4 regions of the Streptomyces sp. NPDC018031 genome follow, and region 2 is predicted to be linked to each of the others. Evidence: riboswitches for the same ligand, from Rfam matches in the RefSeq annotation. Region 2 holds a riboswitch; each other region holds the start of a gene.
The links. Region 2 has a riboswitch for cyclic di-AMP ahead of ACH4B3_RS22960 (C40 family peptidase). Riboswitches for the same ligand answer to the same signal wherever they lie in the genome.
Positions count from the first base shown of each region.

Region 1: it holds a riboswitch for cyclic di-AMP, as region 2 does, so the genes downstream of both, ACH4B3_RS28845 (transglycosylase family protein) here and ACH4B3_RS22960 (C40 family peptidase) in region 2, are expected to answer to the same signal.
Region 3: it holds a riboswitch for cyclic di-AMP, as region 2 does, so the genes downstream of both, ACH4B3_RS01790 (transglycosylase family protein) here and ACH4B3_RS22960 (C40 family peptidase) in region 2, are expected to answer to the same signal.
Region 4: it holds a riboswitch for cyclic di-AMP, as region 2 does, so the genes downstream of both, ACH4B3_RS12480 (M23 family metallopeptidase) here and ACH4B3_RS22960 (C40 family peptidase) in region 2, are expected to answer to the same signal.

Region 1 is NZ_JBIRFT010000018.1:33,639-41,125, reverse strand. It holds gene ACH4B3_RS28870 (ASCH domain-containing protein) at 1-46, opposite strand, end outside; gene ACH4B3_RS28865 (exopolyphosphatase) at 185-1,141, opposite strand; gene ACH4B3_RS28860 (DUF501 domain-containing protein) at 1,138-1,680, opposite strand; gene ACH4B3_RS28855 (septum formation initiator family protein) at 1,787-2,263, opposite strand; gene eno (phosphopyruvate hydratase) at 2,361-3,641, opposite strand; gene ACH4B3_RS28845 (transglycosylase family protein) at 3,981-4,706, opposite strand; cyclic di-AMP (ydaO/yuaA leader) riboswitch at 4,716-4,869, opposite strand; gene ACH4B3_RS28840 (transglycosylase family protein) at 5,205-6,230, opposite strand; gene ACH4B3_RS28835 (cytochrome P450) at 6,430-7,487, opposite strand, start outside.
Region 2 is NZ_JBIRFT010000011.1:35,193-42,679, forward strand. It holds gene ACH4B3_RS22945 (universal stress protein) at 1-21, opposite strand, end outside; partial or broken gene ACH4B3_RS22950 (Cmx/CmrA family chloramphenicol efflux MFS transporter) at 284-1,393, opposite strand; gene ACH4B3_RS22955 (hypothetical protein) at 1,854-2,000, shown strand; gene ACH4B3_RS22960 (C40 family peptidase) at 2,159-2,632, opposite strand; cyclic di-AMP (ydaO/yuaA leader) riboswitch at 2,636-2,827, opposite strand; gene ACH4B3_RS22965 (FAD binding domain-containing protein) at 3,202-4,035, shown strand; gene ACH4B3_RS22970 (molybdopterin-dependent oxidoreductase) at 4,048-6,750, shown strand; gene ACH4B3_RS22975 (NAD-dependent epimerase/dehydratase family protein) at 6,843-7,487, opposite strand, start outside.
Region 3 is NZ_JBIRFT010000001.1:427,305-434,791, forward strand. It holds gene ACH4B3_RS01785 (bifunctional serine/threonine-protein kinase/glutamate ABC transporter substrate-binding protein) at 1-1,837, opposite strand, end outside; cyclic di-AMP (ydaO/yuaA leader) riboswitch at 2,365-2,573, shown strand; gene ACH4B3_RS01790 (transglycosylase family protein) at 2,579-3,760, shown strand; gene ACH4B3_RS01795 (DUF427 domain-containing protein) at 3,855-4,241, opposite strand; gene ACH4B3_RS01800 (MarR family winged helix-turn-helix transcriptional regulator) at 4,809-5,294, opposite strand; gene ACH4B3_RS01805 (MFS transporter) at 5,548-7,149, shown strand; gene ACH4B3_RS01810 (hypothetical protein) at 7,095-7,328, opposite strand.
Region 4 is NZ_JBIRFT010000004.1:27,597-35,083, reverse strand. It holds gene ACH4B3_RS12490 (DoxX family protein) at 254-826, shown strand; gene ACH4B3_RS12485 (DUF6227 family protein) at 1,304-2,074, shown strand; cyclic di-AMP (ydaO/yuaA leader) riboswitch at 2,901-3,059, shown strand; gene ACH4B3_RS12480 (M23 family metallopeptidase) at 3,071-4,258, shown strand; gene ACH4B3_RS12475 (aldo/keto reductase) at 4,658-5,644, shown strand; gene ACH4B3_RS12470 (hypothetical protein) at 5,813-6,115, opposite strand; gene ACH4B3_RS12465 (GNAT family N-acetyltransferase) at 6,263-6,835, shown strand; gene ACH4B3_RS12460 (Ig-like domain-containing protein) at 6,940-7,487, opposite strand, start outside.

The DNA of each region.
Region 1 (7,487 bases), on a different contig from region 2:
GCCGTTCCCGCATGGCGCCCGGCGTCCCCAGTTCCAGCGCCCGCATACCGTTCACCCGCGGCCACATCGTCCCGTTCCACCCCTCGTTGGTCCGTGGTTCGTCCGCTCCGGGCGGGCCCCGGCCGGGGCCCGCCGCGGCACCGCCCAGGCGCCCGGCGGGAGCCGGGGCGCCCGCCGGCGGGCCTCAGGCGCCGCCGGTCGCCGCGTGCCAGGCGATGCCGTCCAGGATGTCGTGCTCGCTGACCACGACCTCCTCGGCGCCGATCCGCTCCATGATCTTCAGCAGCACCAGGGCGCCGGCCGCGATCACGTCCACCCGGCCCGGGTGGATCACCGGGATCGCCGCGCGTTCGGCGTGCGTCGAGGTCAGCAGCGCGCCGGTGACCTCGCGGACCTGCTCCAGCGTGATCCGCGAGTGGTGGACGGCGGCGGAGTCGTACTCCGGCAGTCCCAGCGCGATGGCGGCGACGGTGGTGACCGAGCCGGCCAGCCCGACCAGGGTGCGCGCCTCGGTGAGCGGCACCGTCCGCCCGGCCAGGTCCAGCGCGGCGGCGACGTCCATCTCTATGGCCGCGACCTGGTCGGCGCTCGGGACCTCGGTGACGTGTCCGTCCACCGCGAGGTGACGCTCGGTCATCCGGACGCAGCCGATGTCCACGCTGCGCGCGGCCCGTACCCGGCCGTCGCCGACGACGAACTCGGTGGACCCGCCGCCGATGTCCACCACCAGGTAGGGCGGCTCGACGTGCACGGCGCCCGCCAGTTCCCTGGTGGCCCCGACGAAGGAGAACTCGGCCTCCTGGTCACCGGTGATCACCTCGGGTTCGACGCCCAGGATGTCGACCACGCCGCGGACGAAGTCCGCGCGGTTCTCCGCGTCCCGGGAGGCCGAGGTGGCCACGAAGCGGACGCGTTCCACTCCCCCGTGCGCGGCGATGGCGTCGGCGTACTCGCGGCAGGCCGCGAAGGTCCGCTCCAGCGCCTCGGGGGCGAGCCGGCCGGTGCGGTCCACGCCCTGGCCGAGCCGGACGATCCGCATCCGCCGGTCCAGCTCCCGCAGCTCACCGGTGGCCGGGTCGGCGTCGGCGATCAGCAGCCGGATGGAGTTGGTGCCGCAGTCGACGGCCGCGACGCGCGTCACCGGCCGTCCTCCGCGCCGCCGCCGGTCCCCGGGGTGACGCACGGGCCCTTGCGCCACCACTCGGGCAGCATCGCGATGGCCTCGTCGCCCAGCGGGTTCACCCCCGGGCCGGCCGCCAGCGAGTGGCCGACCAGCACGTGCAGGCACTTGACCCGGTCCGGCATGCCGCCGGCGCTGGGGAAGCCCTCCAGCACCTCGATGGCGTCGCGGCGGGCGATGTAGTCCTCGTGCGCGGCGCGGTAGGCGGCGGCCAGTTCCGGGTCGGTGGCGAGCCGCTCGTTCATCTCCTTCATCACGCCCTCGGCCTCCAGGGTGCCGATGGCGGACGCGGCGCGCGGGCAGGTCAGGTAGTACAGCGTCGGGAACGGCGTGCCGTCCTCCAGCCGGGGCGCCGTCTCCACGACGTCGGGGTTGCCGCAGGGGCAGCGGTGGGCGATGGCGCGCAGGCCGCGCGGCGGGCGGCCCAGCTGCTCCTGGAAGGCTGCGACGTCCGCGTCGGTGGGCGGGGTGGGCTCCGTCTGCGGAGGGGGCGTGTCCATGGGTGGCGGGTCTCTTCGGTGTCGGCGCGGAAAGCGGAATGGGACGGGCGGGACGAGACGGGCGCGAGGGACGGGAGGGGCGTCGGGCGGCCGGGGCGGCCGGCGGTCAGGGGCGGTCGGGGCCGTGCGGCCGGGCGTCCGCGGTGTCCAGGCCCGCCAGCAGGTTGCGGTACCAGGGCCGCGCGGCGGCGGCCTGGTCCTCGGCCCGGTCGGCGTCCGGGTCGCCCCCGGTCATGCTGAACCCGGTCTCGCCGGGCCGGACGTAGTGCAGGTGTTCGCGGGCCAGCCGCTCGACGTAGGCGGGGTCCTGGAGCCGGGCCTTCTCGGCGCGCAGCCGCTCGCTCTCCTGGGCCGCCAGCTCGGCCTGCCGCCGCTGCTCGGCGATGTCCGAGCGCTGGGAGACGTACTGCCGTATCGGGTAGGCGAGGGCCACCACCAGGGAGCAGACGACCAGCGCCAGCAGTGCGGCCCGGCCGGTCAGGCGGTTGCGGCGGCCGCGGGCCCGGTAGACCCGCGCCGCGGCGTGCTCGCCGAGCGCCTTGAGCCTGGTCGCGGTGGAGAACCGGTCCCGGTCCGCGCCCATGTCGCCTCCCTGCCTCGTCCGTTGCGTCCGTCCCCGCCCACGGTACGGGACCGGGGCGCGGGGACGGACGCAGACGGGGCGGGCGCCCCGGGCGGGGTCAGCCCTTGAAGCGGGGGAACGCGGAGCGGCCCGCGTACACCGCGGCGTCGTCGAGGATCTCCTCGATGCGCAGCAGCTGGTTGTACTTGGCGACGCGCTCGGAGCGGGCCGGGGCGCCGGTCTTGATCTGGCCGCAGTTGGTGGCGACGGCGAGGTCGGCGATGGTGACGTCCTCGGTCTCGCCGGAGCGGTGCGACATCATGCACTTGAAGCCGTTGCGCTGGGCCAGCTCGACCGCGTCCAGCGTCTCGGTGAGCGAGCCGATCTGGTTGACCTTGACCAGCAGGGCGTTGGCGGCGTTCTCCTCGATGCCGCGGCCCAGCCGCTCGGGGTTGGTGACGAACAGGTCGTCACCGACGAGCTGGACCTTGTCGCCGAGCTTGGCGGTGATGGTCTTCCAGCCGTCCCAGTCGTCCTCGAACAGCGGGTCCTCGATGGAGACCAGCGGGTACGCGGCCACCAGCTCCTCGTAGTACGAGGTCATCTCGGCGGCGGTGCGCTCCTGGCCCTCGAAGACGTACTTGCCGTCCTTGTAGAACTCGGAGGCGGCGACGTCCAGCGCCAGCGCCACGTCCTGGCCGGGGGTGTAGCCGGCCTTCTGGATGGCCTCCAGGATGAGGTCCAGCGCCTCGCGGTTGGAGTCGAGGTTCGGCGCGAAACCGCCCTCGTCGCCCAGGCCGGTGGACAGGCCGCGCTCCTTCAGCACCGCCTTGAGGGTGTGGTAGACCTCGGTGCCCCAGCGCAGGGCCTCGGAGAAGGACTCGGCGCCGATCGGCGCGATCATGAACTCCTGGATGTCGACGTTGGAGTCCGCGTGCGAACCGCCGTTGAGGATGTTCATCATCGGGACCGGCAGCAGGTGGGCGTTGGGTCCGCCCAGGTACCGGAAGAGCGGGAGGTCGGACGCCTCGGAGGCGGCGTGCGCCACGGCGAGCGACACGCCGAGGATGGCGTTGGCGCCCAGCGAGGACTTGTCGGGGGTGGCGTCCAGGTCGAACATGGCCTGGTCGATGAGGCGCTGCTCGGTGGCGTCGTAGCCGACGAGCTCCGGGCCGATCTGCTCGATCACGGCGAGGACGGCCTTCTCGACGCCCTTGCCGCCGTAGCGGTTCTTGTCGCCGTCGCGCAGTTCGAGGGCCTCGAAGGCACCGGTCGAGGCGCCGGACGGCACGGCAGCACGGCCGGTGCTGCCGTCGTCGAGGCCGACCTCGACCTCGACCGTGGGGTTGCCTCGCGAGTCGAGGATCTCGCGAGCTACGACGACGTCGATGGACGGCACGAGGATCTCCTTCGTGTGGGTCTGCGTCTGCAGCATGAGCCTAACCGGACCCGGGGGCCGATCCCGCCCGACGCCCGGCGTACGAGACGGTACGCGCCCGGTATGGCCCCGGTGCGGCGTACCTGGGGGTGTTCGGGGGGGCCGGGGCCGCCGGCCGGGAACGGGTCCGCCGGGCGGGCCGGGCCGGCCCCGCCGGCGGGGCGGGGCGGACCCGGGCGGGCGCCCCCGGGGGGACGGCCGGGGGCGCCCGGAGCGGCTCGGGCCCCGGCGGCGCCGGGGGAGGCCGGGGCGGAAGGAGGCGGCAGGCCCCACCGGGCGGGCCGGGGCCTGCCGCGGGGCTCAGCTCAGGTGGAGCCGCTGGCCGACGTAGATCAGGTCGGCGTCCTGGACGACGTCCTGGTTCAGCTCGTGCAGTTCCTGCCAGCCGCCGTCCACGTGGTGCGCGCGGGCGATGGTGGAGAGGGTGTCCCCGGCCTTGACGGCGTACTCGCCGTCGCCCTTCTGTACGGTCCTGGGCGCGGTGCGCTCCTGGGACCGGGTGGTCGGCGCGGGCTCGGCGGAGCGGTCCGCCCGCGGCGCCGCCTGCTGCTGGGCGGGCTGCTGCGACCGGGGGGCGGACTGCGGCTGCGGGGTGGACTTCCGCGGGGCCTGCTCGGCGGTGCTGCCGGAACCGGTGCCGGAGCCGGCCGAGCCGCCGCTGGTCAGGTTCACGCCGCAGTGCGGCCAGGCGCCCTTGCCCTGGCCCGCGAGGACCTTCTGGGCTATCTGGATCTGCTGGCTCTTGGACGCCTTGTCGGCGGTCGGGGCGAACGCGGTGCCGCCGTACGCGGCCCAGGTGGAGGCCGAGAACTGCAGGCCGCCGTAGTAGCCGTTGCCGGTGTTGATCGACCAGTTGCCGCCCGACTCGCACTGGGCGACCTCGTCCCACTGCGACACGGTCGCGGCGGACGCCTGCCCGGCGGCCCCCAGCAGCGGCACGGCGACCGCGGCGCCGGTGACCCCGGCGAGGGTGGCGATGCGGGTGGCCTTGGACGGACGGCGGTGCTTGCCCTTGGACTTGAACATCGTGGTTGGGTTTCCTCACACCGACGCCTGCGAGGTGAGCTGTCGGGTGCGGGCCATGTGAGGTGCCCGGCCGCGTGCGGTGCCCGCACGCGGCTTAACCCCGAGCCGGGGAGACCGGCGTGAATCCTGGGTCCCCCGCTCCTGCCTTCGGCGCTTGCGCGTCGACAACCCCCCGGCCGGTGGCAGGACTCGGCGTGCCGGTCGGCGGTGCCCGCGGTGGCGGGCGGAAAAGACGGTAAGCACATCACCCCGGGGAGCTCAAACCCCAACATCCGTGGAACTCACGCCCGTTTGCCGCTGAGGAACCGTCATCGGTGCAGGTCAGCACGGATGCCCCGAGGCCGGGCAAGGGTGACGGAGCGGGACGGACACGAGATCCATGTCTCACTTTCAGCAAACCGGGCGGATGCGGTCGAAGCGGTGCGCGCGGGCAGGCGGAAGCGCGCCCCGACCATCCGTCAGGACCCGCTTCCGCTCCGGGTGCGCCCCGGCCCGTCGCTAGCTCCGGTCACCCTCGACCACGAGCGCCTGCCCGGGGTGGATCAGGTCCGGGTCCGCACCGATCACGTCCTCGTTGGCGCCGTAGAGCGCGGGCCAGCCGCCGGGCACCTCCAGGTCCTCGGCGATGACCGACAGGTTGTCACCGGCGCGGACGGTGTAGCGGTCCGCGCCCTCGGGGCTCTCGACGCCGTCCCGGTCGCCGCGGTCGGCGTGCCGCCCGCCGCGGCGCTCGCCGTCCTCCGGGGCCCGGTCGTCGGGCCGGCCGCGGTGCTTGCCGGTGCCGGGGGCGGGCTCGGTGTCCCGGTCGGCGTCGTGCCCGCCGGCCGGGTCGGTGCCCTCGTCGCCGTCCGCGCGGTCGCCGGCGCCGCCGGTGCGGTCCTCGGCGCGGTCCTCGGCGCGGTCGTCGGCACGGTCATCGCCACGGTCCTCGCCGCGGTCGTCGGCCCGGTCGTCGCCACGGTCCTCGGCGCGGTCGTCGGCCCGGTCCCGGTCGTCCGCGCGGTCCGGGTCCCCGGCCGGGTCGGCGCCGGGCTCGGCCCGGTCCCGGTCCTCGGCGCCGGTCTCCGGGGCGGTGTCCCGGTCGTCCCCCTTCGAGCGGTCGTCCCCCTCCGGCCGGTCGTCCCCGGCCTCCCGGTCCTCCGGGGTGGTCCCGTTCTCCGGCCCCGGCGGGGTGGGCGCGTCGGTGCGGCCGGGGTTCACCTCGGGTGCCCGGCCGCCGTCGGTCAGCCCGGCGTCGAGCGCGCAGGCGGGCCAGGCCCGCGGGCCGCGGTCGCGCAGCATGGTCTCGGCCACCGACATCTGCTGCGAGCGGCTGGCCAGGTCGGGGCGCGGGGCGTAGGCCGTGCCGCCGTAGGTCTTCCACATGTCCAGGGTCAGCTGCAGGCCGCCGTAGAAGCCGTTGCCGGAGTTGGCACTCCACATGCCGCCGCTCTCGCACTCCGCGACCCGGTCCCAGGTCTCGGAGTCGGCGGCGTGCGCGCCGGACGCGCCCAGCAGCGGAAGCGCGATGCTTGCGCCGGTCACCCCCGCCGCGACGACGATGGCAGGAGCCTGACGGGGACGGCGATGCCGACCGTTGCCGGAACGCATGCGGTTGCCTCTCGTGTGGCAGCTGAGTTGTCGCATGAAGATAATCGGGGCGCCCGCGAGTCACAAGCCGATGTAGCCGAGGTCACGCGGAGATCACGTACTGACTCTCCGTCACTTCCGCACGTGGGGACGGTCACCCGGCCGCGGCGGGGGGCTCCGCGGTGAACTCCACCGGCAGGGTGCGGAGTCCACGCATGATGAGCCCGCCACGCCAGCGCAAATCATCCGGATCCACCGCAAGCCGGAGGTCGGGCAGCCGGCGCAGCAGCGTGACGAGCGCGGTCTGCGCCTCCAGCCGGGCGAGCGGCGCGCCGAGGCAGTAGTGGATGCCGTGGCCGTACCCCAGATGCTGGTTGTCACGGCGGGTGAGGTCGAGCACGTCGGGCCGGTCGAACCGGGCGGGGTCCCGGTCGGCGGCGGCGAGCACCACCAGCACCGGGTCCCCCTCGGCGATCCACTGCCCGCCGAGGGTGACCGGCTCGGTCGCGAAGCGCCAGGTCGCGATCTCCACCGGGCCGTCGTACCGCAGCAGCTCCTCCACCGCCCCGGCGAGCAGCGGCTGGTCGCCGGCCTCGGCGGCCCGCTGGAAGCGGGCCCGCTGCTCCGGGTGGCGCAGCAGGGCGTAGGTGCCGTTGCCGATCAGGTTGACGGTCGTCTCGAAGCCCGCGAACAGCAGGATGAAGGCCATCGCGGCGGCCTCGTTCTCGGTGAGGTGCTCACCGTGGTCACTGGCCCGGATCAGGCCGGAGATCAGGTCGTCGGCCTCGCCGTCGCCGCCCAGCGTCTCCCGTTTGCGGTGGATCAGCTCGGCCAGGTAGGTCCGCATGCGCTTCACCGCGCGGGCGACCCCGCCGCGCGGGGTGCGCCGGCCGTCGGGCAGGTCGTGCCGGATCATCATCCCGGCCCAGTCCCGGAAGTCGTCCTGGTCCTCCGGCGGGACGCCGAGCATGTCGCAGATCGCGTAGATGGGGAGCGGGAAGGCGAACTCGTGGATGAGGTCGGCCTCGCCGCGCCCGGCGAAGCCGTCGATCAGCCGGTCGGTGAGCTGCTGCACCCGGGGGGCGAACGCGGCGACCCGGCGCGGGGTGAACGCCTTGGACACCAGCCGCCGCAGCCGGGTGTGGTCCGGGGGGTCGATGTTGAGCAGGTGGGTCATGAGCCCGGCGCTGCGCTCCCCCGGGATGCCGACCT
Region 2 (7,487 bases):
GACGGTGATGGTGCCAGTCATGTGAAGCGGCCTCCAGTGGTGACGGTCCGGCACGTTCGATGCCTCCACCATGGGCGCTCGCCGCGGTGCTCGCATGCCGGTGGTGCCGTCATGCCCCCGGGGGGCCGTCACCGGGGTCCGGGACGGGGAGCCCGCGACGTGGTCCGGGGCCGTCGGCGCACCGCGGGCCCCGGACCGGACCGGCCGGCTGCGTGGCCGGGTCCGGCGCCTGGTCGTGGCGGCCGGCCGCGCCGCCCCCGACGACCCACGCCGCGGCGGCGGTGACCAGGGCGAGCGCGACCAGCGACACACTTACCCACAACGGTGCGCGGTATCCGAGGCCGGCCGCGATCGCCAGCCCGCCCAGCCACGGCCCGGCGGCGGCACCCACGTTGAACGCGGCCGTGGCGAACCCACCGGCCAGGGTCGGCGCGGCGGCGGCCGCGTAGAGCGCCTGTGAGATGAGCGTGGACCCGACGGCGAACGACAGCGTCCCCTGGGCCAGGACGAACACCACCGTCGCCCCCGTGCTGCCCGCGGTCAGCGCGAACCCGGCCCAGCCGGCCAGCAGGACCGGCGCGCCGACCACCAGGAGCCGCACCGGCCGGGTGTCGGCCATCCGGCCGCCCACGGTGACCCCCAGGAACGAGCCGATGCCGAAGAGCGCCAGCACGGCGGGCACCCACCCGGACCCCAGCCCGGTCACCTCGGTGACCAGCGGCGCGAGATAGCTGAACGCGCAGAACGTGGCACCGTTGACCAGCGCGCCCAGCAGCAGGACGAGCAGCAGCCGCCGGTCGCGCAGCGACCGCAGCTCGCCCCGGACGCTGCCGGCGGCGGGGCCGGGGACGCCACCGGGCACCGACCGCACGATCGCCGCCAGGGCCGGCACCGACAGCAGCGCGACCGCCCAGAACGCCGAGCGCCATCCCCACACCTGTCCGAGCAGGGCCCCCGCGGGCACACCCACCACACAGGCGAGGGTGACGCCCCCGAGGAGGACGGAGGTGGCCCGTCCCTTGAGGTTCGGCTCCACCAGGCCGGTCGCGGTGGTCACGGCCACCGCCAGGAAGCCGGCGTTGGCCAGCGCCCCCACCACCCGGGCGGCGACCAGCGTCCGGAAGTCGGTGGTGACCGCCCCGAGGACGTGGACGAGGAGGAAGACGGTCAGAAAGGTCAGCAGCGCGCGGCGCGGCGACCAGCGCCGGCCGAGCACCGCCATCACCGGCGCGCCGACCACCATCCCGACGGCGAAAGCCGAGGTCAGCAGGGAGGCGGTGGGGATGGACACGCGCATGTCGGCGGCGATGTCCGGGGTCAGCCCGGACAGCATGAACTCGGACGTCCCCTGGGCGAAGACCGCCAGTCCGAGCAGATACAGAACGAAGGGCACAGCAGTACTCCACAACCGCATCATGGATCGACAGGGCCGCGTCACGGCTGTGGCGGGCCCGGCCGGCGTCGCGGAGGACACGGCACACGGAAGCCGCCGGACCATCACGCGGAGGAAGACCCGCCGGCGTCACGGAGGGGACGCGCGGTCCGGGTCGAAGACAGCCCGTACGACGGCGGTCCGGTGGCAGCGGAGCACGCACCGCGAGGCCCGCGGCCGCAGGGGCGGCGGCGGGGCGCGGAGGTGCCGGCACGATCAGCCACCGGGACGACCGGTGGCTAGCGTCTGGATGCCTCGGGGCTGGACATGGGGCGAAGACTAGTCAGCCGGGTCCGGGCCGTCCACCGCATTCCGCCGCCCCGGCCGGGCCGGCGGCGTGTCGGCGGTGCGCCGGGGGGTAGGGGAGTCCGCACCGGCGGTGCACCGGCCCCGTCGGGACCCACTGTGCAAGGAGGAGTTCATGTCCGGACTGTTCGCCAGGATCAGACGGTTCAGCCGCACCCCGCAGGGGCAGCGGGCGATGGACACGGCGCGGCGGGCCGCCGCCGACCCGCGGCGGCGGTCCCAGGCCCGCCGGCTCCTCAGCAGGCTGCGCGGACGGCACTGAGCGGTACCGGGCGAGCGGTGGGCCGGAGAAGCCCGGGACGCCGGCGGGTGCCGGCGATTCAGGGCTTCACCGGCATCCCACGGACCCACCGCCACCGCATTCCGTTCCCGCCTCCGACGCAACGGAGAACACGCGGGTTTCCGGCGCCCGGTGATTGATCACTTGACGCGTCCGTACCAGACCTTTCCGGTCCAGATCTTTTCCTTGCGCACCGATGTCCCGGGCTTGGGAGAATGCCAGATCTGGTTTTTCCCGGCGTAGATCCCGACGTGGTACACACGACCGCCGGAGTGAAAGAACACGAGGTCACCCGGCTTGCGTGAGCCGACGGACACATGGCGTGTCCTGTTGTATTGGGCGGCCGCCGTCCGGGGCAGCGTCTTCCCCGCCTTCTTGTACGAGTAGAGCGTCAGACCGGAGCAGTCGAACCGGTTCGGGCCCGCCGCTCCGTAGCGGTACGGGGAGCCCTTCTTCGCGGCGGCCACCTTGAGGGCCTTGGCCGCCGGCGTGGCGGCTTCCGCTTCCGCCGCCAGGCCCGGGACCAGCAACGACGCGGTCACGGTGGCGGCGGTGAGGGCCGACACGGCCCCGGCCCGGGAAATGCACGGAGGTATGGACGGAATCGCAGACATGGCTATGCCCTTCGTCATACGCCTGCGAAAGATGACCTGTCGGGTTCGGGCAGGCGAAGTTGCCCGGCCACTTCCGTGGCTTCACCCCAAGGACCATCGCGTTCATGGCCCGTCGTGCTCGGGTCTCCCGCTCCTGCCGGCTCACTGTCGTGTGCGGTCATCCGGGGCGTCGGCAGGACTCGGCGTGCGCCCGGACGGCCCCGCCTCGGTGACGGGGTATTCGTTCCGGAGAGAGATCTTGCGACATCAATCGCCGTTCCGCAGAGCCAAAATGGGGTTCTGTGAACTTATTCACTCCCTCTCCCGTGGGAAATCCGTCCGCCCTTCTTCAGCCGGCCGACCGTCAATTGACCGCAATAGCAGGGCACTTGACGGACGCGATCAAGGATGTCCGCGGACGATCGAGGAGGGGTCGACGGCCGCTGGACCCCGGCCACATCGCACTGCTCCGACACGGGACTTCACCCGGACGCCGCGTGACGCCGGGCTCGCGGCCGGGTTGAACAGTGCGCCCGCCCGCACGCGTCGGCGCGGGGTCGGCCCGAGGCGGCGCGGACGAGGAACAAGACGTGGACTTGACAACGGTGCGCGAGGTCATCGACGGCCGGAGCGGCGCCCCCTGGCAACCGGGTGACGCCTGGCTGGCCGGCGGCACCCACCTGTTCGCCGAACCGCGGCCCGAGCTGCGCAGACTCCGGGACCTGGGAGCCATGGGCTGGGCGCCGCTGACCGTCACCGAGCACGGCCTGGAGATCGCCGCCACCTGCACCGTCGCCGAGCTGCTGGCTTTCGCCGAGGCCCGCGGCGGCCCCTGGCCGCGGGCCCGCGACCTGATGGCGTTCTGCTGCCGCGCCTTCTCCTCCTCTTTCAAGGTGTGGAACACCGCCACCGTCGGCGGCAACCTGTGCCTGGCGCTGCCGGCCGCTCCGATGGTCTCGCTCACCGCCGCGCTGGACGGCGTGTGCCTGCTGTACGCGCCCGACGGCGGCCGCAGACGGCTGCCGGTGCTCCGGTTCGTGACCGGCCCCGGGCGCACCGCCCTGCGCCCCGGTGAGCTGCTGCGCTCGATCACCCTGCCCACCGGACCGCTGGACGCCCGCACCGCATGCCGCCGGGCGGCCCTGCGGCCCCACGGCCGGTCCGCCGCCCTGGTGACCGGCGTCCACGACCCGCGTTCGCACCGTCTCACCCTCACCATCAGCGCGGCCACCCCCAGGCCGGTGCGCATCACGTTCTCCCGGCCGCCCGCCGAGGGCCGGCTGCGGGACGCGGTCCGGCGGGCCGTCCCGCCGGCGGCGGTGGTCGACGACATCCACGGCTCAGCCCGGTGGCGCCGTCACATGGCGCTCCACCTGGCCGAAGAGGTCCGCCGCGAGCTGCTCGCGGGCGGCGGCAACGGGTAACGGAGGAGAGACATGCCGTTCCGGGTCCGCGTCAACGGGCAGGAGGTCCGCCGGCCCCCCGCCCCCGGCCAGTGCCTGCGCACCTTCCTGCGCGACCACGGCTGGTTCGGGGTGAAGAAGGGCTGCGACACCGGGGACTGCGGTGCCTGCACCGTGCACGTCGACGGCGTCGCGGTGCACAGCTGCCTCCACCCGGCGGTCCGCGTCGCCGGACGCTCGGTCACCACCGTCGAGGGCCTCGCCGACGGGGACGCGCTCCACCCCCTCCAGCAGCGGTTCCTCGACGCCCAGGGCTTCCAGTGCGGCTTCTGCACCCCCGGCATGATCATGACCGCGGCGGTGCTGACGCCCGAACAGCTAGCGGACCTGCCGCAGACCCTCAAGGGCAACCTGTGCCGGTGCACCGGCTACCGGGCGGTCGAGGAGGCGCTGCGCGGTGCCGGCCACCCCCCGGAGCCGGCCACGGCCGACCGCCCCGGCGGCAGCGGCCGGCCGGCACCGACGCCCGCCGGGCGGGAGGTGGTCACCGGCACCGCCCGGTTCACCGTGGACACCAGCCCGCCCGGCCTGCTCCACCTCAAACTCGTGCGGTCACCGCACCGGCACGCGCGCATCCGCGCCATCGACACCACCGCGGCCCGCGCGGTACGCGGGGTGCGCGCGGTCCTCACCCACCTCGACGCGCCCGCCACCCGCTTCTCCACCGGGCGCCATGAGCACGACGACGACGATCCCGCCGACACCCGCGTACTGGACGACGTGGTCCGCCACCCCGGGCAGCGGGTGGCCGCGGTGGTCGCCGACAGCGAGGCGGCCGCCGAGGAGGGGTGCCGCGCGGTCCGGGTCACCTACCAGGTGCTGCCCGCCGTGTCCGACCCCGAACAGGCCCTGCTGCCGGACGCGGTACGGGTCCATCCGGCCGGCAACACCGTCGACGAGGTGCACACCGCGAGTGGTGACCTCGAACGCGGACTCGCCGAGGCCGACACCGTCTACGAGGAGACCTTCCGCACCCCGCGCGTCCAGCACGCCGCTCTGGAGACCCACGCCGCCACCGCCTGGTTCGACGGGGACGGCCGGCTGACCGTGCGCTCCGGAACCCAGACCCCGCACCTCACCCGCCGGGCGCTGTGCGGCCTCTTCGAACTGCCGCCGGACCGGGTGCGGGTGGTCAGCGGCCGCATCGGCGGCGCCTTCGGCGGGAAGCAGGAGATGCTCGTCGAGGACGTCGTGGTGCTCGCCGCGCTGCGCACCGGCCGTCCGGTACGGCTGGAGTACACCCGCACCGAGCAGCTCACCGCTTCCACCACGCGCCACCCCTTCACCGTCCGGGTCACGGCCGGGGCTCGCCGCGACGGCACGCTCACCGCCCTGCGGCTGCGCGTCGTCTCCGACACCGGGGCGTACGGCAACCACGGGTCGACCGTGCTGCGCGCCGCCTGCCAGGGGCCCCTGGGGCTCTACCGCTGTCCTGCCGTCCGGGTCGACGGCTACGCGGTGTACACCCACACGGTGCCCGCCGGGGCGTTCCGCGGCTACGGCTTCGGCCAGGTCGTCTTCGCGGTGGAGTCGGCGCTGGATGAACTCGCCCACCGGCTCGGCATCGACCCGCTGGTGATGCGGGAACGCAACTACGTCCGGCCCGGCGAGCCGCTCACCGCCCCCGGCCGGACCGGCCGGCCGCCGGTCGCCGACTCCGGCCTGGCGCAGTGCCTGGCCGCGGTCCGGGAGCACCGCGCGTCCCGGCGGGCCGCCGGGACCGCCCCGCCCGGGCCGCACCGGCTGGTCGGCGAGGGCATGGCCGCCTCGGTGTGCCCGTGCGCGCCGCCGGACGGGCACATCGCCCAGGCGCGGGCCTGCCTCGCCGCCGACGGCCACTACGAGCTGAGCCTCGGAGCCCCGGAGTTCGGCAGCGGTGCCACCGGCGCCCAGCAGCAGATCGCCGCCGCCACCCTGGCCACGCACCCCGGCCGCATCCGGGTCCGGCAGGCCGACACCGACCTGCTGGACCACGACACCGGTGGCTTCGCCTCCACCGGGACGGCACTGGTCGGGCAGGCGGTGCGGCGCGCCTGCCGCGACCTGCGCGACACGCTGCTCGACCTCGCGGCGACCCGGCTGGGGACCGACCGCGACCTGTGCCGCCTCGACGGCGACGCGGTGCACGGTCCCGGCGGACCGGTCCCGCTCCGTACGCTCCATCAGGCCGCCTGGGCGGCCGGCCGGGAGCCGGCCGGGTACGGGCGCGCCCAGCCGGTCTCCGGCACCGCCGCGTTCACCGTGCACTGGGTCCGGGTCGCCGTCGACCCGCGGACCGGCCACGTCACCGTCCTCGACAGCTTCCAGGCCGCGGACGCCGGTGTCGTGCTGCACCCGGACCGGTGCCGGGCGCAGATCGAAGGGGCGGTGGCGCAGGGCATCGGGATCGCCTTCCTGGAAGAGCTGCGCACCGACGAGCACGGCCGGGTCATCACCTCCGACCTGCGCGCCTATCCGGTCCCCACGACGGCCGAGGTGCCCAGGACCGCGATCCACCTGGCACGCACCCACGATCCGGGCGGGGCGCTGGGCGCCAAACCGATGAGCGAGACGCCGCTCAACCCGGTCCCCCCGGCCCTGGCCAACGCGGTACGGGACGCCACCGGCATCCGGTTCACCACCCTGCCGATGCGGCCGGACGTGGTGTGGCAGGCCCTGCGCGGGTCCACCGGCTGAGCAGCCGGCCCGGCCGCCGGCCGCGCGCCGTACGGTTCGGGTGCCAGGCCGGACGGCCCGGGGCCGGGCTCACCGGGCTCACCGCAGGCGGGTCACGCGCCCTGGTCGCCGAAGCCGGTCCGCCACGAGGCCCGGGCCGGGCTCCAGCCCCGGGACCGGGCCAGGGTGTTGGACGCGCCCCGCTCCCAGCCCTGCCGCCCCGGGACGCGATCCGGCACCGGCGCGCCGAGCGAGTCCGCCAGCACCGGCAGCCACTCGTGGGCGGGCGCCGGCTCGTCGTCCACGATGTTGACCGGCCCGCCCGGCCAGTCGAGCGCGGCGACGGCGGCCCGCGCCGCGTCCGCCACGTGGACGAAGGAACCGACCGCGTCGTCGGCCACGACGGACCCCAGGAAGCGGGCCGCCGGATCGCCCGCCAGAGCGGCGGCCACCGCGCCACCGGGCGCGTACCAGGTGCCGGGGCCGTACAGGATGCCGTAGCGCAGCACCACCGCGGTCTCCAGTCCGGCCACCGTCTCCTCCAGCGCCCGCACCCCGGCCACCGTCCGGGCGCGGGGCTGCGCGGCGGTGTCGTCCAGCGGCACCGACTCGTCGGCCGGGCCGTGGCCGGGGGCGTACGCCCAGGAGATGGACTGCGCGACGATCCGGGACACCCCGGCCGCCCGGGCGGCTTCCGTCAGGTTGCGGGTGCCCTCCCGGCGCAACCGGGTGTTGGCCGCGCCGTCGGCGTCCGCCAG
Region 3 (7,487 bases), on a different contig from region 2:
TGGGAACGCCGATGCCGTAGCGCTCGTAGGTGAGTTCCAGGCCGGCCAGCTCGTAAGTGCCGGGCTCCCGGGCGGCCCAGCCGGCGAGTACGGCGTCGTCGGCCGTGACGGCGTCCACTTCGCCGTTCGCCAGTCCGGCCAGGCACTGCGGAATGGTGTCGCGCTCCAGGAGCTGGGCCCGGGGGGCGAACTTGGTCTTCATGTTGAGTCCGGGGAGGGAGCCGGTGACCGAGCAGAGCTTCTTGTCGTTCAGGTCCGCGGGCTTGTCGACGGACGGGCCGTTCGCGCGGGTCAGCACGTCCTGGTGGGCGACCAGGTAGGGACCGACGAAGTCGACTTTGGTGGCCCGCGCGTCGGTGATGGCGTAGGTGGCGACGATGAAGTCGACCTCGCCGCGTTGCAGCAGACGTTCGCGGTCGGCGCTGGGGGCCTCCTTCCACTCGATGTCGCGGGGGTCGTGGCCCAGTTGCCTGGCGATGTACGTGGCCACGTCCACGTCGAAGCCGCTGTGCCGGCCGTCCGGGGTCTTGAGTCCGATCCCGGGCTGGTCGAACTTGACCCCGATGGTGATCTTCTTGCCACCGGGGGTGCCGCTGCCGCCGGAGGCGCCGGCCGGGTCGCCGCCGGGTGTGCCGGAGGTGCCCGGGCTGCGGGGTGTGCGGCCTTCCGCCTCTCCGCCGCCCGGGTCGCCCCAGGGCAGCAGGGTCCACAGCAGGACGCCGACGACGCCCAGCGCGCCGAGCGCCGACGCGTAGACCCGCCCGTGGCGCAGCCGGGCCGTCGGCGGCCGGGCCGGCGAGGGCGGCGGCGGGGCGGCGGAGGCGGGCGGCGGCGGGGCGGGCGCGGGCGGCGGCGAGGCGGGCGCGGGCCGCGGCGGGGCGGGCGCGGGCGGCGGCGGGGCGGCGGAGGCGGGCGCGGTGGCCGGCTGGGTGGGGGGTCGCGGGCCGGTGGGGCCGGGCGGGTCCGGGACGGGGGCGTCGGGGGACGCGTGGGCCGGCCGGGCCGCGGCCATCGCGGCGGCCTCGGCCTCGGCCAGCAGCCGGTCCAGGGTCGGCGCGTCCGGGCGCCGGTCCGGGTCGCGTACCAGGACCGATGTCAGCACTCCGGTCAGCGGTCCGGCGTGCCGTGGCGGCGGGACGTCCTCGCTGAGGACGGCGGCGAGCGTGGCCAGGGTGTTGCCGCGGCGCAGCGGGTTGTGCCCCTCCACGGCCACGTAGAGCGTCATGGCCAGCGACCACAGGTCGGCCGCGGGCCCGCCGTCCTGGCCGGCGACGCGTTCCGGTGCCATGTAGTCGGGGGTGCCGATGATCGAGCCGGTGGCGGTCAGGACGGTGGAGTCCAGGACGGCGGCGATGCCGAAGTCGGTGAGGACCGGGCGGCCGTCGGGGCGCAGCAGGATGTTGGCGGGCTTGATGTCGCGGTGCTGGATGTCCGCCGCGTGTGCCGCGCGGAGGCCGTCCAGCATCCCGCGGCCGGCCCGGGCCGCCTCGGCGGGCGCGAGCAGGCCGCGGTCGAGCCGGTCCTGGAGCGATCCACCGGTGACGAGTTCCATGACGAGCCAGGGGTAGGGATGCTCACCGCCGTCCACGATGTGGTGGATGGTGACGACGTTGGGGTGGTCCACGCGCGCGAGTGCCCTGGCCTCCCGGAGGACGCGGGCGCGCAGGGCGCGGGCGGCCTCGGGGTCGTACTCGGCGAGTCCCGGGTCGGGTGGGCGCACTTCCTTGAGTGCCACTTCGCGGTGGAGCGCCAGGTCACGCGCTTTCCACACGGTTCCCATGCCGCCGCCGCCGAGCCGCGCCAGCAGCTCGAAACGGTCGTCGATCACCCGCGCCACACGGCCCCCTTCACCCGGACGAGGGCCCCGGGCAGGGTCGTCTGCGAGGATCCGCGGGCCCTCGGGCCGAAGCCCGGGCCAACTCTGCCACAGCTGCCCGGTCGCGGGCAGGCGAGCGGTGAACCCGGCAGTCGGAGGCGCCGCGGCCGGGAGCGGCGGGAACGGATGGGCGTTTTGTCCATCGATCGGGCGGCGCGGCGCCCAACTCATTGACACAAAACGGACTTTTAATGACTCATGCCCTTATAGCTGGCCCGGGTGAGGGAGGTCACGGACGGGGGCGTCAACCCGTGACCGCTCCGTCGCGTCCCGCGCACTTTGCGTCAGGTCGATTACCGGGCGCTTTTCCAGGACGCCATTGTGCAAGATCTCCATTTCGGTACGGAAGAGATCCGGAGCGCAGCGTGACGTAAAGCGGAAGTAATTCGGAGAATGGATCTTTGACGCAGGTCACGTGGCTTGTGGCGGCGAATTCGTTCTGATTACGGTGGCGCCCGCTCCCTTCGGCAATCACTGCTCGGGAGCCTGTAACCGGAGCGCCTAATCCTGCCGCCGGTTGCGGATCCCACGACGCATCACGGCAGGAGCGGGGGAACCAGGTAAGTGCCGGACCGGGCATTCGCACGGCCGGCTTGGGGTGAAGACGCGTTGCGGTGGGATGACCGCTGCTCAGGACGCGGCCGGGCAACTCCAGCCCGAACCCGACAGCTCACCTCGCAGGCGTAGGAGAGGAACACCCCTATGTCTCGCGGACGTCACCGTCGCTATAACCCCGGCCGTATCGCCAAGGTCTCGCTCGCGCTCGCCGCGGGCGGTGCCGGTGTGGCCCTTCCCTTCGTCGGCGCCACTTCGGCGAGCGCCGCCTCCGTCGAGACCTGGGACAAGGTCGCGGCGTGCGAGAGCACCAGCAACTGGAGCATCAACACCGGTAACGGCTTCTACGGTGGCCTGCAGTTCACGCAGTCCACCTGGGCGGCGTTCGGCGGCCTGGACTACGCGCCGCGTGCCGACCTCGCCACCAAGGACCAGCAGATCGCCATCGCCGAGAAGGTGCTGGCCGAGCAGGGCCCCGGCGCCTGGCCGGTGTGCTCGGTGAAGGCCGGCCTCACCAAGGGCGGGCCGGCCCCGGCCATCTCCCCCGACGGTGAGAAGAAGGAGGCGGCTCCCGCCCCGGCGAAGCCCGCCCCCAAGCCGGTGGCCGCCGCGCCGAAGGCCGCCCCGAAGCAGGACGCCCCCGCCACCAAGCCGGCCGAGGGCTCCGAGTACACCGTGGTCCGCGGTGACAGCCTGTTCAAGATCGCCGAGTCGCACGACGTGGACGGTGGCTGGAAGGCCGTGTACGACGCGAACCGCGAGGTCATCGGCGGCAACCCGAACCTGATCTTCCCGGGCCAGGAGCTGGCGCTGACCGCCGAGGCCCCGAAGCAGCAGGCCCCGAAGCCCGCGGCCCCCAAGCAGGAGGCCCCGAAGCCGGCCGCGAAGCCCGCCGCCGCCCCGGCCGAGGCGCCGTCCGCCTCCGGCTTCACCGCGCCGGTCGCCAACCTGGTCCTGGGTACCCCGTACCACCAGGCCGGCAGCGCCTGGTCCAGCGGCTACCACACCGGTGCGGACTTCCCGGTCCCGACCGGCACCACCGTCAAGGCCATCGGCCCGGGTGAGGTCGTCTCGGCCGGCTGGGGCGGCTCGTACGGCAACCAGGTCGTCATCCGCCACGCAGACGGCAAGTACAGCCAGTACGCCCACCTGTCGTCGCTGTCCGTCTCCGCCGGTCAGACCGTCTCCGGTGGTCAGCAGATCGGCCTGTCCGGCTCCACCGGCAACAGCAGCGGCCCGCACCTGCACTTCGAGGTCCGCACCGGTGCCGGCTACGGCTCCGACATCGACCCGATCGCCTACCTGCGCGCCCACGGCGTCAGCATCTGAGGTGCCGACGTCCTGACGGCCGACGTGCCGTAGTCCGGAGTGCCCGGTCCGCCACCGTGCGGGCCGGGCACTTCGGCGTTCCGCCGACGGGTGGTCAGGCGGGTGGCGGAGCGGGGGAATCGCCGGTGACGGCGATGTCGGCGACGGTGTCGTAGAAGGACAGGTGGTCCTTGAGCTCGGCGACGGCGGGGATCGGGTCCGGGTAGGCCCACACGACGTCGCGGTGCGTCCCGCCCGGGCCGGTGTAGGACCAGTACGAGGCGGTGCCCTTGAAGGGGCAGACGGTGTGGTGGGCGGTGGGCTCGAAGAGGCTCAGGTCCACGTCCTGGACGGGCAGGTAGTAGCGGACCGGCAGGCCGGTCTCGTGCACCAGCAGCGGCCGGGTGGACTCGGCGACCACCTGGCCGGCGATCTCGACCCGTACGCGCTGCGAGCCGCGCACGACCTCGACGCGGTGGGCGGTGGTGTGCTGGTCGCTCATGACGGGTTCCCCCTCGGATGGCGTCCGCTCGGTGTCGTTGGGGGAACACCGGGGGGCGGGTTGGGATTCCCGGCCGGTGCGCCCCGCGCGCAGACCCCGGTCCGGTCGCCCGCACGGAGGCCGGCCCGGTCGCCTCCGTGCGGGCCCCGGCCACCTCGGGGGCCCGACCGATCGTCTCCGCGCGGGCCGCGTGCCACGTGCCGGGGCGTTTGAAGGGCCCGGGCTGGGGTGCGTCGGGCTCGCCGGCTGCCCGGCGGAAGGTGCGGCCGGCTCGCCGACCGCCGCGGGCGGAGGGTGCGGTCGACTGCCGGGAGGCGAGGCCCGGTGGGCTGCCGGGCGGCGTGCGCCGGCAGCTGCCGGACCGCGGGGTTGCGCCGGGTGCCGGACCGCGCGGTTCCGCCCGCCGCCCGAAGACTGGTGCCGGCGGGGCCGATCGGCTGCCGGGCCGCGGGGGCGCGCCGGGTGCCGGGAGGCGCGGTTCCGCCCGCTGCCCGAAGACTGGTGCCGGCGTGCGCCGGCAGCTGCCGGACCGCGGGAGCGCGCCGGGTGCCGGGCGGCGGGGGCCGGTCAGTCGCCGGGCGGCGGGGGCTCGGTGTTCCGGCGGGGCCAGTCGCGGCCCTCGTACTCCTCCACCACCCGGTTGAAGCGGGTCAGGGCCGCCTCGAAGTCGGCGAGTTCGTCCGGGGTCCAGTCGGCCAGGATGCGTCCGAGGCCGTCCCGCCGCAGGGTGCGGTCGGCCGCCAGCCGCTTGGCGCCCACCTCGGTCATCCGGAGTTTGCGGGCGAGGCCGCCGTCCGGGTCCGGGATGCGTTCCAGGAGGCCGAGCCGGAGCAGCCCGGCGGTCTGCCGGTTGACGGTGGAGACGTCCAGCTGGAAGGCCTCCGCGAGCCGGCCGATGCTCATCGGCCCTTCGGCGTCGAGCCGGGACAGCAGCACGTAGGCGGAGCGTTCGAGCTGGTACGGGCGGTCGGAGCGGCGCTCACGGGGCGTCATGACATGGCACCGGGCGAGCAGCATCAGCTCGCGCTCCAGCCGTTCGAGGCGGTCCGCCACGCACTTCTCCTCGCTGCCGCCGCCCGTCCTCGGGCCATCGGTCCCTTGACCATGATTTTGCCTTATGCACAGAACGGAGTGCACCCCTCCGGTACTGGATATGCACGATACACATTGTGTGTATGATGCACATCCCGACCGTCCGGCATGTACGCGTCGGCGATGTCGTCCACCCGCTCCACCCCGGGCCCCGGCACGGGCCGCCGGGCCCCGCAGCGCACTGCCTGAACCCACCTCATGGAGGCGGCCCCGAATGTCCGAGAAAGCCAGCGACCCCGTCGGCCCGGCGGAACCCCCTCCCCCGGGGGCTCCGGACGGGCGCACGGCGACGGAGCGCCAGGCGGGCGGCGCGTTCGTGGCCGTGCTCGCCTTCTGCGGCATCGCCGTGTCCGTGATGCAGACGCTCGTCGTCCCGCTCCTCACCGACCTGCCGCGGCTGCTCTCCACCTCGACCTCCGACGCGTCCTGGGTGGTGACCGCCACGCTGCTGGCCGGCGCCGTCTCGACACCCGTCATGGGCCGGCTCGGCGACATGTACGGCAAGCGGCGGATGCTGCTGGTCGCGCTCGCCCTGCTGGTCACCGGCTCACTGGTGTGCGCCATGACGTCCGACCTGGTGCCCATGGTGGCCGGCCGGGCGATCCAGGGCGGCGCCATGGGCGCCATCCCGCTCGGGATCAGCATCATGCGGGACGAGCTGCCGCCGCAGAAGCTGGGCTCCGCGATGGCGCTGATGAGCTCCTCGCTGGGCATCGGCGGCGCGCTCGGACTGCCCGCCGCCGCGCTGGTGGCCCAGCACACGGACTGGCACACCCTCTTCTACGGTGCCGCCGGGCTGGGCACGGTGGCGATCGTGCTGGTGCTGCTGGTGGTACCGGAGTCGTCGGTCCGCACCCCGGGGCGCTTCGACGTCGCGGGCGCGCTCGGGCTGTCGGCCGGGCTGGTGGCGCTGCTGCTGCCCATCACCAAGGGCGGCGACTGGGGCTGGACCAGCGGTGTCACGCTGGGTCTCCTGGGCGCCTCGGTGGTGATCCTGGTGGCCTGGGGCTTCCTGGAGCTCCGCGTCAGCCGGCCCCTGGTCGACCTGCGCACCACCGTGCGCCGCCAGGTGCTGCTGACCAACCTCGCGTCGATCCTGGTCGGCTTCTCGTTCTACGGGATGTCCCTGGTCTCGCCGCAGCTGCTGCAGCTGCCCGGCGCGACCGGCTACGGCCTCGGCCAGTCGATGGTCATGGCCGGTCTGTACGTCGCCCCGATGGGTGTGGCGATGATGCTGGTCGCGCCGCTGTCGGCCCGGATCAACGCCACCCGCGGCCCCAAGGTCTCGCTGATCATCGGCCTGGTGGTGATCGCCGCGACCTACGGCGGCGGCACCGCGATGCTCGGTTCGGTCTGGCAGGTCGCGCTGCTGGCCACCGCGCTGGGCGTCGGCGTGGGCATCGCGTACTCGGCGATGCCGACCCTGATCATCAGCGCCGTGCCGGCCCGCGAGACGGGGGCGGCGAACGGCCTCAACACCCTGATGCGGTCGATCGGCATGTCCACCTCCAGCGCGGTGGTGGGGGTGATCCTGGCGCACCGGACGACCTCGTTCGGGTCGCTCGAACTGCCGAACCTCGACGGGTTCCGGGCGGCGTTCTGGATCTCCTGCGGAGCCGCGGTCCTGGGGCTGCTCATCGCCCTGTTCCTGCCCGCCGGCCGGCCGGGAGGGCTCGGCGCCGGGACGGGACCGGCGGCCGGCGGCACCGGCTCGGCCGCCGGCGGGGACCCGGTGGCGGGCGCGGTCCCGGGCGCGGCCGGTCAGCCCTCCTCGGGCAGGCTGTCCCAGGCCTCGCCCTCCTCGCGCAGCTCGTAACCCTCCGTCTCGGCCACCGACCGCGCGTGCGCCCGGCTGCGCAGCGGCACCTCGTGGGTCTCGCTCTGGACCTCGGCGTGTACGCCCGCGCGGTCGGCCACCGCCTCGATCGAGTGGGTCTCGTAGATGACACGCCCCGGCTCCGCGGCGCTCCGGACCACGTACATGCTCACTGCCATCGGGCTCACTCCCCGAATACGCGTCCCCTGGATTCAGCATCCCACTCGGCGGCGATCTCCTCCCCTCCGTTGGGCCATCCAGGCGTGTCCCGCCGCGAGGGGACCGGCGCGCCGTGTCACGGCGGCGGGACACGCCTGGAAGGCCCGTGCCACCGCGGC
Region 4 (7,487 bases), on a different contig from region 2:
CCGGCCCGGAAGCCCGGCCCGGAAGCCCGGCCCGGAAGCCCGGGCGGAGGCACGCCCCCGGAAGCCCGGTCCCGCAGTCCCGCTCTGAGGCACGCCCCCCGGGGCACGCTCCCCCGGATAGCGCACCCCCGGATGGCCCGGCCCCGGCGGTGGACCCGGCCGAAGCGGCACAGAATCGGTCACGGACGCGAGTGGCACCGCGCCCGCCGCGCCACCCCGCCCTCCGTACCGGCACCGGGAAATGGACACCGCCATGTCGATGACGTTCCGCACGGACCTCGGACTGCTCGCGCTGCGCCTCGGAACCGGCGGCGTGCTGTTCGCCCACGGTGCGCAGAAGCTCTTCGGCTGGTTCGGCGGCCACGGGCTGGACGGCACCGCCCACGCGATGGAGCACATGGGGTTCACACCGGGACGGCACAGCGCGCTGGCCGCCGGACTCGGCGAGGCGGGCGGCGGGGCGCTGCTCGCGGCCGGGCTGGCCACCCCCGCGGCCGGCGCGGCGGCGGCCGGCGCCATGGCGGGCGCGGTCTCCGTGCACGCGCCCGCCGGGTTCTTCGTCACCGAGGGCGGCTTCGAGTACCCGGCGTTCCTGGGCTTCGTGGCGGCGGGCATCGGTCTCGCGGGCCCCGGCCGGTACTCGCTGGACCGGCTCACCGGCCACTGCCTGGACCGCCCCTGGGTGATGACGGTGGCCTTCACGGCGAGCGCACTGGCGGCCGCCACGGTGGTCAAGCGCCGTACCTCGACCGTCGCGCGGCGCGGTGCGGCGGAACCGGACGGCACCGAGGGGACCGAGGGCCCCGAGGGCACTGCCGGGGACTGACCCACACCCCCGGGCCCGCGGCCGGGCAGCCGGCAGGCTCCGGCAGGGAGCCGGGGAGCCGGGGAGCCGGGGAGCCAGGGAGCCGGGGAGCCGGGGCGCCGGGGCGTCGGGGAGACACGGTCCCACGGGGAGCGTCGGATCCGGACAGATGTGCGGCGGACTCTGCGTCGATTTCGGGTGGAATCCGGGCTCATGCCGACTCGGCCGCGGCCGTGGACCGAGGCCGTGAACAAGCGGATCCGGACGGGCCGCATCCGTGTAATCCCCGGCAGGAGCTGCCTCGTTGGCCGGAAGTGTGATCACACGAGCCCCTCGAGTGATGTATTCGACTCTTCTGGCGCAGGTGTGAGTGAAGAGGCCGTGTCAGGGCGCGGCTTCCTCGAAACACAGCACGCAGCGCGTGTCGACGCCGCTACGGTAAGTCGCGAAGTGTCGCTGGGGGGCGCGGCGTGTCGATTTGGCCGGGAGGAGAGAGACATGGTGCACGGACAGGTCGGTGGTACCCCCGCCGAGCATCTCGACGGGCTGCTGGCCCGTGCCCAGAACGGGTTCGAGATCGACGAGACGGTCCTCACCCAGCTGCGTGATGCCTTGATGCACCAGACCGAGCTGCGTTCCTGCCGCCAGTGCAACGAACCCCCCGCCCGGCTGGGCTACACCACCTTCCGGCACGTCTTCCTCCTCCCGGACGGCAGCAGCGTCGTGCTGTGGGAGCTGGAGCACAACACCGGCCCGGGCGACGGCCCGCAGCACGAGGTCTACGCCGACGAGGACACCCTGGTGCAGGCCGAGCGCCGGGCCCACGACCGCACCGGCGGCGCCCGCTGGGAGGAGTTCGACGAGGAGCGGCTCTGGCTCCCCGACCAACTGCTGCGCGGCCCGCTGCCGGTGGAGACGGTGCGGGCGTACGTCGCGGACAACTCGGCCGACCACGCCCGGCGGGTGCTGCGCCGGGCGGAGAACGAGGACCGCCCGGGCGAGGAGGTCCGGCGGCTGCTGGAGACGGCGTTCGCGCACGACATCGCGCTGGCCCCGAAGCCGCGCCGGCGCACCGGCGGCCCGGACGCGACCTGGTGCCGCTTCTACGAGCACGCGTTCCTGCTCGCCGGCGGGGACGAGATCACCCTCTGGGAACTGGAGCACAACCTGACCAGCGACGGACGGCTGGTCTGCGAGGTCTACCTCGACGAGGGATCGGCCGAGATGGCCGCCGACCGACGGGCCCGCGCACGCGGCGTCGAACTCTGACCCTGACCGGCACCCGGCACCGGTGATCACCCGAACCCCGGTGCGAGCGGCGCCGCGCCCCGGCGGCTCCCGGGGCCCGGTGGCTCTCCGTGCCCGGCGCTCCCGGTGCCCTCGGCAGCCGGTGGCTCCCCGTGCCCCGACGGCTGCTCGTGCGTCGGCGGCCGTGCCCGGTGCGTCCGGCGATCCCCTGTACCCCGGGGGCGCCACGTACCCCGGTGGGCGCCACGGAGCCACCCACGCCCGCCCCGCCCCGGTGCCCCGCCCCTCGGTGCCCCACCCCGTGGCGGGCACGCACCCGCTCTCCTGTCTCCGTCACCTCTGTCACCTCTGGCACCTCCGTCACCTCCGTTCGGGTCCCTTGGTGCCCCGTCCCGTGGCCGGAGCCTCCGATGCCCGGCACGGGCCTGAACGTGGGCGTACGGCGGCGCCCCCATCCAGCGCTGCGCGCCGGGCCGCCGGGCCGCCGGGCGCGGGTGCGGGCACAGGCCGGAGGAAAGCCGGAGAGAAGGGAGAGCGGCCGACGCGGGGCGAGGCGCCGACGCCGCTCGGCGTACCGGCAGGGCCGCCGGCGCGACTGCCCGCATCCGCGCATCACGGAGAGCAACCGGGCGTGATCGTTCCGCATAACGATTGACGCACGATCAGCGAAGTCGGGTTTCCTGGGCGTTCACCTGTGCTGTGCAACTCGCCGATGTTTGCCCGGTAATGCCCGGAACATTCTTCCCCGAGGGCAACGGATTCCGGGGAACGGCTTGGAATAGCGTCCCGCCGTCTATTAACGTTCGATAACGCAGCGCGGTCGTTCCAGCCGCCAAAGAGGCGGCACCGTGCGCCGTCGCCGAATCCCGCATGCACCACGGCACCAGCAGTACCAGGGAACCGGGGAACCACCATCCTTGGGGTGAATCGGGCCGAACCCGGCCCGTAGGAGACCTTCCTGCTCCGAACCCGTCAGCTAACCCGGTAGGCGAGAGGGAAGGAAAGGAGTGCGCCCCCGTGGCGTCCAACAGGTCTGCCCTTGACGAGGCACCGTACGGCACCCCCACCGGACCGACCGAGGGCGCCGACCCCGGGCCGGGCCCACGGACGGCGGCCGCGCAGCGGACCGACACCCAGACGGTCTCCTCCCCGGTGGCCCCCTCCTCCGAGTGGGAGGAGTGGAACCCCACCGCCGACTCCCTCGCCCCGGTACGCGGCCGGCACCGCGTCGCCAAGCAGCGCGGCACCATGGCCCGCAGCGGGGCGGTACTCGGCGTCGGTGTCATCGCCGCGGTCGGCGCGGGCGGCATGGCGACCGCCAAGGACCGTCCCAACCCCCCGATATCCATGCCGGACGTCGCGCACATCGCCGACGAGATCCAGGACTCGCTGCCCGACGCGGGCGAACTGCCCGGCATCGGACCGCTCCTCGCCGGTGGCGACTCCTCCGGCGGGCAGCCCGCCGGTTCCCCCCAGCCCTTCTCCCAGGCCGGTCTCACCGCCGAGGACCGGGCCAACGGGACCACCGACGCGGGCGAGGCCCTGCGCGCCCGCATCATGCAGCAGGCCGAGCACCAGCAGAACGCCGCCGACGACGCCGCACGCGAGGCTGCCGCCAAGGCCGCCGCGGAAGCCGCCGCGAAGGCCGCCGCGGAGCGGAAGGCCGACGAGGAGGCCGAACGGAAGGCCGCCGAGGCGGAGGCCGAGCGCAAGGCGGCGGCGGAAGCGCAGCGGAAGGCCGAGGCGGAAGCCGAGCGGAAGGCGGAGGCCGCCCGCAAGGCCGAGGCCGAGCGCCGCGCCAAGCTCGCCACCGCGTACGCCCTCCCGCTGGCCTCGTACACCCTCACCTCGACCTTCGGCGAGGCCGGCGACATGTGGTCCGCGAACCACACCGGTCAGGACTTCGCCGCCCCCACCGGCACCCCGGTCAAGGCGGTGCACGGCGGCACCATCACCGAGGCCGGCTGGGCCGGTGCGTACGGCTACCGCATCGTCCTCACGCTCGATGACGGCACCGAGGTCTGGTACTGCCACCTCTCCTCGATGGTCCGGACGTCCGGCTCGGTGTCCGCCGGCGAGGTCATCGGACGCGTCGGCGCCACCGGCAACGTGACCGGCCCGCACCTGCACCTGGAGGTCCGCCCCGGCGGCGGCTCCCCGATCAACCCGCTGGCCTGGCTGCGCGAGCACGGCCTCAACCCCTGACCTCGTCCCACTCACCGCCCCCACCCCGATACGCCGGTGGCCCTGGTGCTCTCTCCCCCCCCTGACACCAGGGCCGCCGGTCCGGACCGGCACCGGGGCCGACCGGCACCGACGCCGCTGCCTCGCTCTCCCCACGCCACTGGCCCGACCCCTCCCCGCGCCCCGGCGCCTTCCCGTACCCGCGCCGGTCGGCACCTCCCGTACCCGCGCCGGCCGCTGACTCAAGTACCCGCGCCGGCCCCCCGAGCAGTCCGTCGTGACCGGCACCTGCCCGCCCCTTGGCGCCGACCGGCACCGGAGACCGTCCCCAACCGCCAACCGCCAACCGCCACCGCCACCCGCTGTCGCCGCGCGCCCGGCGGTGGAATATCCGCCCAGGCCGCCGCGCTGAAGCGGGGTATGGCTGACAACGACAAGCACACCCAAGGGCAGCGGCGGACCGGGCAGGCGGCCCGGAGGCCGCTCGGAGCGCTGGCGGTGCACCCGCTCTCCCTGGGCGGCAACGTCTTCGGTTGGACCGCGGACGAGGCCGAGTCCTTCGCCGTCCTGGACGCCTACGCCGCCGCGGGCGGCAACTTCATCGACACCGCGGACGTGTACTCCGCCTGGGCGCCGGGGAACCGGGGCGGAGAGTCCGAGACCGTCATCGGCAACTGGCTCGCCGCCCGGGGCAACCGGGCCGAGATGGTGATCGCCACCAAGGTGGGCGGTGGCTACCCCGACCCGCGCGGCCTCACCGCGCGGGCCATCAAGAGCGGTGCCGACGAGTCCCTGGCCCGGCTGCGCACCGACCACATCGACCTCTACTACACGCACTTCGACGATCCGTCGGTGCCCGTGGAGGAGATCATCACCGCGCTCGACGACCTGGTGAAGACCGGCAAGGTCCGCGAGATCGCGGCCTCCAACCTCTCCGCGGACCGGCTGGAAGCCTCCCTGAAGTTCTCCGAAGCGGAAGGACTGGCCCGCTACGTCGCCCTCCAGCCGCACTACAACCTGGTCTCCCGCGACACCTACGAGGGAGAACTCGCCGCCGTCGCCGCCCGGCACGGCATCGCCACCGTGCCCTACTTCGGCCTGGCCTCCGGCTTCCTCACCGGCAAGTACCGGCCCGGCAGCACCGTGGACAGCGCCCGCTCGGCCTCCGCCGCCAAGCACCTGGAGACCGAACGCGGCCGCAAGGTGCTCGCCGCTCTCGACGAGATCGCCGCGGCGCACGGGGCCGAGCAGGCCACCGTCGCGCTCGCCTGGCTGGCCGCCCAGCCGACCGTCGTCGCCCCCATCGCCAGCGCCCGCACCGTGGACCAACTGCCGGCACTGCTCGCCGTGGCCGACCTGAAGCTCACCGACGCCGAACTGGCCGCCCTCACCACGGCCTCGGAGTAACCCCCGCCTCGTTGAGGGACCCCACCCGGGCGGCCGGGCCCGGGGCGGGGTGGGGGCCCGTCCCCGGCGGCCGCCCGGGCCCTGCTCGCCCGGACCCGGCCGCCGAGGGGGGCTTGGCTCCGCCGTGGCCCTGCCCGCCCGGGGCCGCCCGGGCGCCGGTCCGGCGGCTCAGCCGCGCCGGTCCGCCGCGGCCCAGGAGGCGGCGGCCACCGCACCGGCCACGGCGAACACCGACGGCCAGGCACCGACCTTCCTGGCCAGCGGATGCGACCCGGCGAACGCCGCGACGTACAGCCCGCTCAGCGCCGCCGCGGTGCCCGTCCCGGCCTTCGCCCGCCAGCTCCGCGCGGCCACCGCCCCGGCCGCCGCCAGCGCCACGCCGCCCAGCGGCCGCTTCTTCGTCCAGCGCGCGACGCCGTACCCGCCGACGAGCCCACCCGCGGCCACTACCCCTGCCGGAATGCCGGCCATGGCAACCAACCTCTCCCTCTGTACGTATGAACAGTCGTAGGGCCATTCGACCGCATCCGGCGCCGGTTTTCTCCACGGCCCGGTCACATCCCGCCGTCGTTACGGCAACAGAGACCGCCGCCACCCCGAACCGCAAGGGAGCCACCCGTGACCTCGACCCGCTACACCTACCGTCCGGCGACCGAGGCCGACCTGGAGCAACTCGGCACGTTGGACAACTCGTTCACCACGGACGCCGCCTACCAGGTCACGGCCGGCCCCACCGGCTTCACCGTCCACCCCACCCCGGTGGACCCGCCCCTCACCAAGCACTTCCCCGACGACGAGGACGACGACGATGACGATGTCCCGGACCACACCGTGGTCGCGGTCGACGGCGACCGCCTCTGCGGCTTCGTCGTGGTGGACCACGAGCCCTGGAATGCCCGCCTGACCATCCGCGACATCGCCGTCGCCCCCACCGACCGAGGCCACGGCATCGCCCGCGAACTGATGGACCACGCCGTCGCCTACGGCCTGTCCCGGCGCGCCCGGACCGTCTGGCTGGAGGTCACCAACATCAACGCCCCCGCCATCCGCGCCTACGAGCGCATGGGCTTCACCCTCTGCGGCCTGGACACGACCCTGTACACCGGCACGGCCTCGGAAGGCGAGGTGGCACTCTTCATGAGCAGGCCACTGCCGGACCTCCCGAACACCGAAGCGGCCGGCCGGGCGTGACAGCGGCGTAGGACGGGGGAGCGGCTCGCGGCGGGTGGCCGCCAGGACGATGGAGGTCCGGCGGCCACGTCCGCGGTGTGCCCGGGAGGGGCGGCGCGGATGGCTCAGTCGAGCGCGCTGAGCTGCTTCCAGTCTTCGTAGGAGGGGTTCCAGTCGCCGTAGCCGTTGCCGGTGGGGACGGTCTGGCGGGTGGAGCCGGTGACCTCGACGAGGTCACCCCGGACGGCGCGGTCGTAGAACCACTTGCCGTCCTTCTCGGACATGCCGACGCAGCCGTGGCTCTGGTTGGAGTTGCCGAAGTAGCCCTTGCCCTCGTTCCAGGGGGCGGCGTGGGCGTAGGTGCCCGAGGTGGTGAGGTGGACGGCCCAGGGCACGTCCTTGTCGTAGGGGTCGGCTATGCCGACGGAGGTGTTGGTCATGTTGACCATGGGGGCCTTGTCCAGGACGACCATGGTGCCGTTCCAGGTGGGGTAGCTGGGCGAGCCGCCGGAGATCGGGATGGTGCGGATCCGCCGGCCGTCCTCGTACACGGTCATGGTGTGCTTCTTCAGGTCGACCTTGGAGACGCGGACGGTGCCGATGGAGAAGGTGCTGGTCACGTCGCGGCGGAGGTAGCGGGAGTCGCCGGTGTCGACGCCGCTGAGCTTGGCGC